One region of the Bacillus sp. JJ1566 genome, then DNA from elsewhere that is predicted to be linked to it. Evidence: riboswitches for the same ligand, from Rfam matches in the RefSeq annotation. Region 1 holds a riboswitch; each other region holds the start of a gene.
What was found. Region 1 has a riboswitch for cyclic di-GMP ahead of V7112_RS07830 (EAL domain-containing protein). Riboswitches for the same ligand answer to the same signal wherever they lie in the genome.

Region 1 (3,292 bases):
TCTAGATAAAACTGTTTGAAGGAATTAATACTTAACGAGGAGGAATAGATTTGATACGTATTTTTTCCGTTTGCCTTTGCCCTATACAAAGCTGCATCTGCATTTTTTATTAATTCCTCAATGGTTTTTCCATTCTCGGGAAATGTACTTATCCCAACACTTGTAGTTATGAGTAATTCGAAATCTTCAATAATAAATGGAAGGTCTAGACAGTCAATGATAGATTTGGCGGCATTAATCGGGTAGTCTGAGTCTTCGTAATCCCAAAAGATAATACCAAATTCATCTCCACCTAGTCTTGCAAATAATGAGTTTTTGTTTAATAACATATTTACTCTTTGACTAAATTCGTATAGTAATTTGTCCCCGATTTGGTGCCCTAGTGATTCATTTATATTTCGAAAACGATCTAAATCTATATAAAGAATTGAAACGTGTTTTTTAACATGTTCTGAAGCTGTGATTAATTCATTTATTTTATTTTCAAAAAGCATTCTATTTGGTAGTTTTGTTAAATAATCGTGAAAAGCCAAATATTGAATTCTTTTTTCATATTCTTTCTGTTCTGTAATATTTGAAATAATACCGTCAAACCTAATGACTTCACCATTTTTGTTAAGGACAGGAAGTGTTTGATCTTGAACCCACACAACCTCCCCATTTCTATGAATAATGCGGTATTGATGATAGAGATTTTCACCTTTTAATTTTTTATGTTGTATATTATGAAATTCAGTATAATCATCCGGATGGATTAGTGAATCCCAAGTAATTTGATTCCCGAAGTCAGACGGAGAATACCCTGTAATCGCCTCAACTCCCTTGGATACCAAATTGTAGTCACCTTTTTTTATGTCAAAAGACCAAATACCTGCATCCAAATTATCAAAAATATGTTCAACCTGATTTTCACTTTCTTTAAGCTTTAGTTCTATCACCTTTCTTTTGGTGATATCTTGAACAGTACCTATAAATCGAACTGGTTTCCTATTTTCGTCTAAGATTACATCCGCTTGGTTATATAGATGAATCGTTGTCCCATCCTTACGAAGAATTCTAAATTCAAAACCAAAATTTCGTCTTTCTTCAATAGCAGATAGAATAGCTTTTTTAAATTTTTCCCGATCATCGGGATGAGCAAGTTCTGTAATACTATCAAATGTTGGTACAAATACCTCAATATTTTCAATTCCGTATAGCACATACATCTGATTCGACCAATATGCTTCATCCTCCATAATGTCATAATCATAGCTTCCGATTGCACCTACTTTTTGCGCTAATTCAAGGCTACTTTTGATTTTGACCAATTCTTTTTCATGTTCAACGTACTTTGTTATATCTCTTGCAAACGCATAAACAATTGCCGTTTCCCGATCACTGATGATTGGTATTAGATTAACATCGATATTAATTAAATTCCCATTTGCCTGTGAGATAGCCGTTTGATAATTTTGTGGTTTCCCCTGTAATGCAAGTTGAAAATATTTTTTTCTTTTATATTTGTCATTACTATAAAAATACTGTTGTATCTTACTCGGTAATTCCTTTTCACTATATCCGAATGCCTTAATTACCGACTGGTTAAAGTGCAATAGTTTCCCATTCCCATCAAATGCTAAAACTGCATGTGGATGATTATCTATTAGTTCTTTTATTAGAAATAAATCATTCCCAATTTCAGTATTTTTCGTAGATAAAAATTTTTCATCATTTGAAAACATAGTAAGTTGTTTAAAAAAAGATAATTTAGCCATTTGTATCCCCCTTTAAATCACGGCATATTTTTATGTAACAAACTGTATTCGAAACTATTAAAATGCGTTAGTGTCTATGTTGTATTTCAAAAACGTTTTTGCTCAAACATTTAGATAAGATTGAAATTCATAATCATATCCCTATGTTGTTTATGATAAAAAGTACTAATTTACACAAGACTTTCTTACTATTGGTGCTTACATGCTAATTTTGCCGTAATTTGTCAAAAAAAAGAATCACCTTTGATTCCTATTCATATAGGAAGGGGTTCTTATTTCCTAATAGGAAGGGGGTCCTATATTCTTCTAGGAAGGATAGTGTAGTTATACTAGATAGGCATTACTATTTTGTTTATCCGTTATTTTAACCATGTTTATTAGAAAAAAGATAACTGCACCGAAAACGGGAGTTATCCTTTCCTTCCGACTATTTTAGGTAACCCGACTACCATTGCATTGTTGCTTTAGGCTCGTGGCTTTGCGTCCTTACCTTTAGATAAGTTTGCCTATATCGTTATAGAACTTATTAACCATATATAATATATTAGTAGTATAAAGATTAAGACAAAAGCACTATATATTCAACAACGTAAGCCAAATACCAGGAAGTACCATAAAATATTTTGTATTATTAAATATCTAAATAATTCCCTTCTTCTGTGCTTTTTTATCACATATTAATTTGTTAATTCATTAAATTTTTTTGCATAGTCGTAATAAAGACAAGTACTTTGCAAACAAGATTAATTAATGACTGAGTCAGGAGAAACTGGTTACGATGGCACGTTTACAGTCGATGCAGATGAAAACACTCAAACCTTTGAACAGTCGCTTTCTATTAAAAATGAGGAAATATAAGAAACCCAAAAGATAATGGGAGATCGGGGTAAGTAAAGGTTGTACCGATGGGAAGACCTAAAAAGATCAAAAGAAAGACCATAAATTTGAACATAAAGCCCCATCAATGTGATGGGGAGCTTACTTTTCTGGTGACGAAACCTAATAAACAACAGATCGTCTTCCAAATTAAATAGTTTGAAAGAAAATGCAGTGATAATACAGATGGACTATTGGTTTTTTTCTACTAATACTTAACTCCAACAAAAGCAAATTAAAATTTTATTACCCTTTTAAATAATTCATTTTACTTCCTTGAAGAAAATCACAGTTGGTTAATAGTGGGTTTATTATTGGAAATATTTGATGTGTACCCTTTTTTTGATTAGCAAGGTAATATGAGTTTCAGAGAGTGATAGACGACGCAAATATACAAAGATATAAAGAGTCAAAAATCGTTCTCATTCTGCAACAAAGGCAAACTAGTTGAAAAATTAGGACGCAAAGCTACAGACCTACTGTGATGGTAATCACTATGGTGGCTGGGCCGCTGAAGAATGGAGAATGATACTCACACTATGAGTTGAAATTCAATATTCTTCCGATTCAAACAAAAAATTTGTGTTGGAGGGATTTTTTTTATGGAGAAAATCAAGTTCGTTTCTATAAATCAATCAAACAATCATTCTAAGGGAGGA
Region 2 (3,292 bases), on a different contig from region 1:
ATCTGCTGTGCTTTTAACTTCTTTTGCATTTCTTCCATTTGCTTTTGCTGTTCCTTCTGCTGACCGGTTTCCGCTGTTTTTGCTTTATTGTCATTTTTAGCCTCTGTACTTTCTCCATTTCCTCCGCATGCTGCTAAAACAACTGCCATTAGACCGGTCAATAATGTAAACATTATTCTTTTCATAAACGATCTCCTTCCTTAAGCTAGTAGTATAATTTTTCACTAAAAAAATCGTCTTGTGCGCATTATAAAGTTAATCCTACGAAAATGAAACCGTATGTGCTCTTTTTTAATAATTATAATAGAATTGAAACATTTGATAATGATAATAGATGCCTGTAACAAAGACGTTTGATACGATTAAGCAATTTAGAGCTTCTTAAAGATGAATAAGTTTCAACCTTTCTTATCAACTTAAATAATATACAAAATAGAAGAAGGTGTAATTATGGCGAAGAATTGTTATTGGTCAATCACCATTATTTCTTTAAGCATGACCTTATTACTAATGTCATCTTGTAGTCAGTCACAAAGAAATGAGGAACACAAAAATGATAAAATTCCCCGTGAGGTTTTAGGTTTCTACACAGAACAGGAAGGATCGTTACCAGGGTCTCAACCTACAGTTAACTCGCAATTCACTAGGTTAAGTATCATTGCACCTTTTTGGTACAAGCTTGATGATAAACAACCGGGAAATCTTATAGATTCCGTTACATCAGATCATAAAAGACAGGTTATTCAGAGTGCTCATGATAAAAACCTAAAGGTATATATGGTTGTACATAATCTCTTCTATGAAACCGTCGATAAGGGCAAGCAGGTAGCAAGTAATGTCCTTACTAACGATAAAAACCGGGATGTTTTCATTCAGAACCTACGCAATGAAATATCTCAGTTTAAATATGACGGTATTAATATCGACATGGAAAATTTGAATTTGGCTGACCGAGATTGCTTTAGTCTGTTTATAAAATAATTGTCTGATGCACTAAATCGTGACGGAAAAGAAGTTACGGTTTCAGTTCCGGCAAACACAGGTGATTCCCGTGCTAATCCTTGGTCACCGTGGTTTGATTACGAAAAACTTGGTCAATATTCTGATGGATTAATGATTATGACATACGATGAGCACAACCCAAGAACAACACCCGGATCAACAGCATCAGTCGATTGGACAGAAGCAACGATTCGTTATGCTTTGGAACAGGGAGTATCACCATCAAAAATTTTACTTGGTATCGCGGGTTATGGATGTGACTGGGATATAACAACAGAAAAAGCAGTTTATAGCTCCTATGCACAGATAATGGATCTGAAAGAAAAATATAATGCTAAAGTTATATGGGACTCCCGTTCCCAAACACCTCATTTCAGTTACGTAGATAAAGAACAGCATAGCCACCAGGTATGGTTTGAGAATAGCAATAGTCTGCGGTTTAAACTAGACCTTGCAGAAAAATATAACTTACGGGGAATCGGGATTTGGCGACTTGGCTTAGAAGACCCATTGTACTGGAAGACCATACCCGAGAAAATAAAAGTAAAAAAGTGATGGAATGGAATGTGTGAAGTGTATTGATGAAACTAACAAGGAAAAAGGCAACCCAAGTGGATTGCCTTTTTTTAGTTAAATTCCTGTGATTTGTGGAAGTTTTTCATTCTACGTTAAAAGGACAAGCTTATATTATATGAATTATCAAAATAACAGTGTGATTTATAGCGCTTTTACTGGAAATTATTTGGGATATTATGAAAATGCAGTGGAATCTTTTGGTTTTTGTTGAAAGATGTTGAAAGTATATTCTCTTTTTAATATTATTAGATAATACTAAAGCACTATAAATAGTTAGATAAAATATTATATCGATAAAGGCAAACTTATTAAAAGATAAGGACGCAAAGCCACGAGCCTAAGGCAGCTATGCTATGGTAGTCGGGTTTCCGAAAATAATGGAGAGTAAAAAGGACTCCCGTTATTCGGTGTAGTTTCTTTTTTTATTTAATGACATTTCATTTGAAGTTTAAGATTTTCATTGAGTATGGATTGAAACTACCGGAATGTAACATGAAAAACTTTCACTAGATTTTCCCGGGGGGCAGAAAATGAAATTACTAGATCGATTTCGAAAAAAACAAAATCAAGTAGATATACAAGCACAAATGATCAAAAATGCTTATCTTGAAGGTATTAAAGAAAACAACATGGAAACATTTGTTGATGATATTGCAACATTTTTTAATGAAGGTGAAACCGTATCTCATCTTAAGTATCTTCTAAACAATTTAGGTTTAGCTCTATTTTCAATTGACCTTAAAAAAGGAGAAATTAGCTATGCTTCAAGCAAAATAGAAGAAATTTTGGAGATTTCTAAAGAGGAATTAACGGTTGAATATTGGAAATCACTTTGGTATGAAGAGGGTATCCTGGATTTTTCACAAATCTATGCCAAATTTACCCGTGAAGGAAAAAAATCTCATACATATCGGATTAAAACTCCCGATGGACATGTTAAGTGGATAAACGAAACAACCATTGCCATTGACGGCAGGGATGGTACAATCGAAAAAATTGTAGGGATTATGGAAGACTGTACGAACTCTTTCCGACTTGAACAGAAAATAAATTTTATCACCACACATGACGAACTTACCAATCTCCCAAATTTTTTATATGGAAGTAACCATATAAAAGAGGTCATCAATAGTTTCAAAAACTCAAAAAAAAGATTTGCTTTGTTTTGTGTCAATTTAGATGGGTTCAGTCGTATTAATAATACATTAGGGTTTAAAATTGCTGACGAAGCTTTTAAGCAATTATCGGTTAAACTTGAAAAATACCTTACCAAGGGGTTTTTCCTTTTCCGTTCTCAAGGGGATGAATGGTACGCTATTGTGGAAAAGTCAATGAAAAATGAGAAGTACATGAGTCATGCTAAAGAGATCATTGATATTATTCAATCTCCTCTTCATGTCCAGGATTATTCAATTCGAATCACAGCTAGCATTGGAATAAGTATCTACCCTGATGACGGGGAAAACAAGGTAGAACTCATAAAAAACGCAAACACCGCATTAAAACGTGCAAAAAAGCATGGTGCCGCAAACTATCAATTGTATTCAGTAAATATGAATATTGAATCCTTTAAAAACTTCCAATTAGAAACAGATTTACACAGTGCGATTCAGAATGGTGAATTGTACATCGAATACCAACCTAAAGTGGATGTTAAGCTGCAACGGGCAACAAGTGCAGAGGCCCTTATTCGTTGGAAGCACCCACTATGGGG
Region 3 (3,292 bases), on a different contig from region 1:
AACAAGAAATCATTAATGCCGTCTGTGTTTATATCGGCTTAAAAAAGCAAGTAAAGCCAGAAGAGGTTGAAGTAGAGCTCATGTATGACGATGACTATGGGTTCTCCGCAGAGGTTTATGTGAACGATCGAAAACAGGTCCTTATTATGGCGAACCTAATTGAAGCAATTCGTTTATGGCTTGGCGAATTTCTAAACAGAGACCCGTATGCCGGGATCAAACTTGTGTTAGACGATGAAGAAGGCATTATTGCCCATATTAACTAAGAAAAGCGCAAGCGCCTTGTTCAGCCCCGACAAGCATAAGAAAAGCCGGCCAGAAGGATGCCCTTTATCCTTCTTGGCGGATTGGCTTATGACCTCGAGGGGCTAGGCGCTGGAGCTAGACAACGAGTAAAAAGCTCATCCATTTGGATGAGCTTTTATTAATGAGCCACGACCATGCGATTTTTTCCACTTTCTTTTGCAGCATAAAGCGCTTGGTCTGCTGCTTTTTTCAAAGAATCAACAGTTGTTCCATTATATGGAAATACACCAACGCCCGTACTAATCGAAACCGTAATTTTTTCATCATTAATGATCAGTGGGTGTTCGCGATAGTACCCCTTTAGCGTTTCGTAGATTTCCTCCACACCCATATCGATTTGGGATTTAATGAGAATCATGAATTCATCGCCCGCATAACGATAGCCTTCTATCTTATCATTACATAGCGTTTTTATTCCATCTGCAAGTATCTTTAAATATAAATCTCCAGCATCATGGCCGAAGTGGTCATTGACTTGTTTTAAATCATCTGAATCAATCATCATAACTGTAATTTCGTTATTTTCGTTTCGAATTAAATGTGCTAAATCCTCATGGAAAGCACGGTGATTTTTTAAATCTGTTAATTCATCGGTACGAGACATCGTATAAATTTTCGCATATAATCGAGCTGTTTCAATCGAGTTGATAACTTGAGCACCAATCATTTGCAAGAGGTCCTCGTGCTCCTTCCGATAGGCGAAGTCCTTAAAGCTTTGGGTCGAAATCACACCTTTAACTTGGTCATCAATTACAACTGGTACGAAAAGACAGGACCTTGTATCTTTGTCCCCCTCCCCCATTTTTGTATTAAATTCGATGTTTTGGTTTTGATGCTTGAGGTGAATGATTTCTCTTGTTTTAATAACCTTTGATGTGTAATTTTCACCAAAGTCCACGATACTAGGAGGAGCCGGTTCTCCATTATCCATAATAAAAATAAATTGGATATGCGTATCACCTGGATTATGCAAGGCAATATAAAATGCATCTGCTGGCATAACACGTGAAACCATCTCATAGGACTTTTGAAGAAGAACGCTTTCATTTAGGGTTTTACTGCAAATTTGGGCAAATTCATGAAGGATACGGTAATGCTTGTTCATCCAATGCATATTTTCCATTTGTTCGTTCATTTGTTGGAGTTGGGTTAAAAGGGTGCTGGTAATCTCATGTTCTTCTTGTTCTTGACTGGCCGCGTCAAAAAAGCTACGAATCTCATCGGAAATCAAATTCTTTTCGGAACCAACCTTTGCGATTAGTTCACTAATTTTTTTTAGTACGTTCAGATTCTGGATGTATTTCTCCATTTGTAATCACTTCCAAAATTTTATAGAGGGAGTTCTAAAAGAATAACAAGCGCTCCCTTATCCAAAAATCTAGTAGAATAGTAGCAACAAAATTATATAATGGTATAAAAAAAGACTAATCAAATACCGATTAATCTTCGTTCTTACGATACGAGTTATACTCGGCAACTGGCTGGCATGTCCAAAAACCGGATGTTCAAAAAGGTAGTCGATTCCTTCTTTTTAAACTCATGGACTAAGCCCCTATAGTTTTGCGTCTTCATCTTTCAATGAATTTGCCTTTACTTTATTCAATTACCCTACTAAAGAAAGAGTATTTTAAATTGTACTATAATTATATTTCTATTTTCGCTTTAGGTCAATGAAATTGGCCTAACATTTTTCTAAATATGTGAATATTTTCCTATTACTAATATCCTAGTTAATCCCTCTCGATTATTTTCAACAGTGAAACCCATATTTTTACACCTTGACTATTGTGATTGTTATTGAATTTTTTACCGGTTCGTGTATAATTATGCCGGATTACATAAAATCCTATCACTTTAATTTAATAGAAAGAAGGGGGTTGCTATGAAAAGTATACCTATTATCCAGTTTAAAAATGTAACGAAACAATATGATAATGACCAACCTGTCCTCAACAATGTCAGCTTTGAAATTGAAAGAGGAAAGTTTTATACCCTTCTTGGTCCTTCCGGATGTGGAAAAACAACAATATTACGTTTGATTGCAGGATTTATTGAACCCTCAGATGGAGAGGTTTATTTTAATGGAAAAAAAGTAAATACGACACCTGCCAATAAACGTCAGGTTAATACGGTATTTCAGGATTATGCCTTATTTCCACATCTTAATGTATATGAAAATGTTGCCTTTGGCTTACGAATAAAAAAAATGAAGCAATCTGAAATCGATAAAAAAGTGAAGGAAGCTTTAAGCTTCGTCAATCTTACTGGCTATGAAAATCGTGAAATTAAAGAAATGTCTGGTGGACAGAGACAACGTGTTGCAATTGCTCGCGCGATTGTCAATGAGCCGGAGATTATTTTATTGGACGAGCCCTTATCTGCGCTCGATTTAAAGCTTCGTACAGAAATGCAGTATGAGCTTCGCGACCTTCAGAAGCGCCTTGGCATTACCTTTATCTTTGTCACACATGATCAAGAGGAAGCTCTTGCTATGTCTGATGAGATTTTTGTATTGGATAAAGGAAAGATTCAACAAAGTGGCAGTCCGATAGATATTTATGATGAACCAATCAACCGCTTTGTTGCAGATTTTATTGGAGAATCTAATATCGTAACAGGAAAAATGCACAAGGATTTCCTAGTTGAATTTGTTGGAAAAACATTTGATTGTGTTGACCAAGGCTTTTCTGACAAAGAACAAGTTGATATTGTCATCCGTCCTGAAGATCTAGAAATTACCTCTGTTGAAAAAGGAAAGCTACAGGTTGTTGTAGACTCTCAGCTTTTTAGGGGTGTTCACTATGAAATTTGCGGCTTTGACAAGGACGGAAATGAATGGCTTGTACACTCCACAAAGAAAGCTAAGGTTGGCGATGAAATCGGGCTTTACTTTGATCCTGAGGCGATTCATGTTATGCGGATTGGAGAAACAGAAGAAGAATATGATCGTCGTTTAGAGGCATATGTGGACGGGGAAAGCCATGGA

Region 2: it holds a riboswitch for cyclic di-GMP, as region 1 does, so the genes downstream of both, V7112_RS18315 (EAL domain-containing protein) here and V7112_RS07830 (EAL domain-containing protein) in region 1, are expected to answer to the same signal.
Region 3: it holds a riboswitch for cyclic di-GMP, as region 1 does, so the genes downstream of both, V7112_RS05885 (sensor domain-containing diguanylate cyclase) here and V7112_RS07830 (EAL domain-containing protein) in region 1, are expected to answer to the same signal.

The regions. Positions count from the first base shown of each region.
Region 1 is NZ_JBALOP010000015.1:103,711-107,002, forward strand. It holds gene V7112_RS07830 (EAL domain-containing protein) at 1-1,757, opposite strand, end outside; cyclic di-GMP riboswitch class I at 2,190-2,274, opposite strand; cyclic di-GMP riboswitch class I at 3,061-3,149, shown strand.
Region 2 is NZ_JBALOP010000051.1:2,894-6,185, reverse strand. It holds gene V7112_RS18330 (SurA N-terminal domain-containing protein) at 1-185, opposite strand, end outside; gene V7112_RS18325 (hypothetical protein) at 451-981, shown strand; gene V7112_RS18320 (glycosyl hydrolase family 18 protein) at 982-1,557, shown strand; cyclic di-GMP riboswitch class I at 1,867-1,951, shown strand; gene V7112_RS18315 (EAL domain-containing protein) at 2,109-3,292, shown strand, end outside.
Region 3 is NZ_JBALOP010000010.1:71,217-74,508, forward strand. It holds gene V7112_RS05880 (YxcD family protein) at 1-266, shown strand, start outside; gene V7112_RS05885 (sensor domain-containing diguanylate cyclase) at 425-1,615, opposite strand; cyclic di-GMP riboswitch class I at 1,778-1,905, opposite strand; gene V7112_RS05890 (ABC transporter ATP-binding protein) at 2,189-3,292, shown strand, end outside; gene V7112_RS05895 (ABC transporter permease) at 3,288-3,292, shown strand, end outside.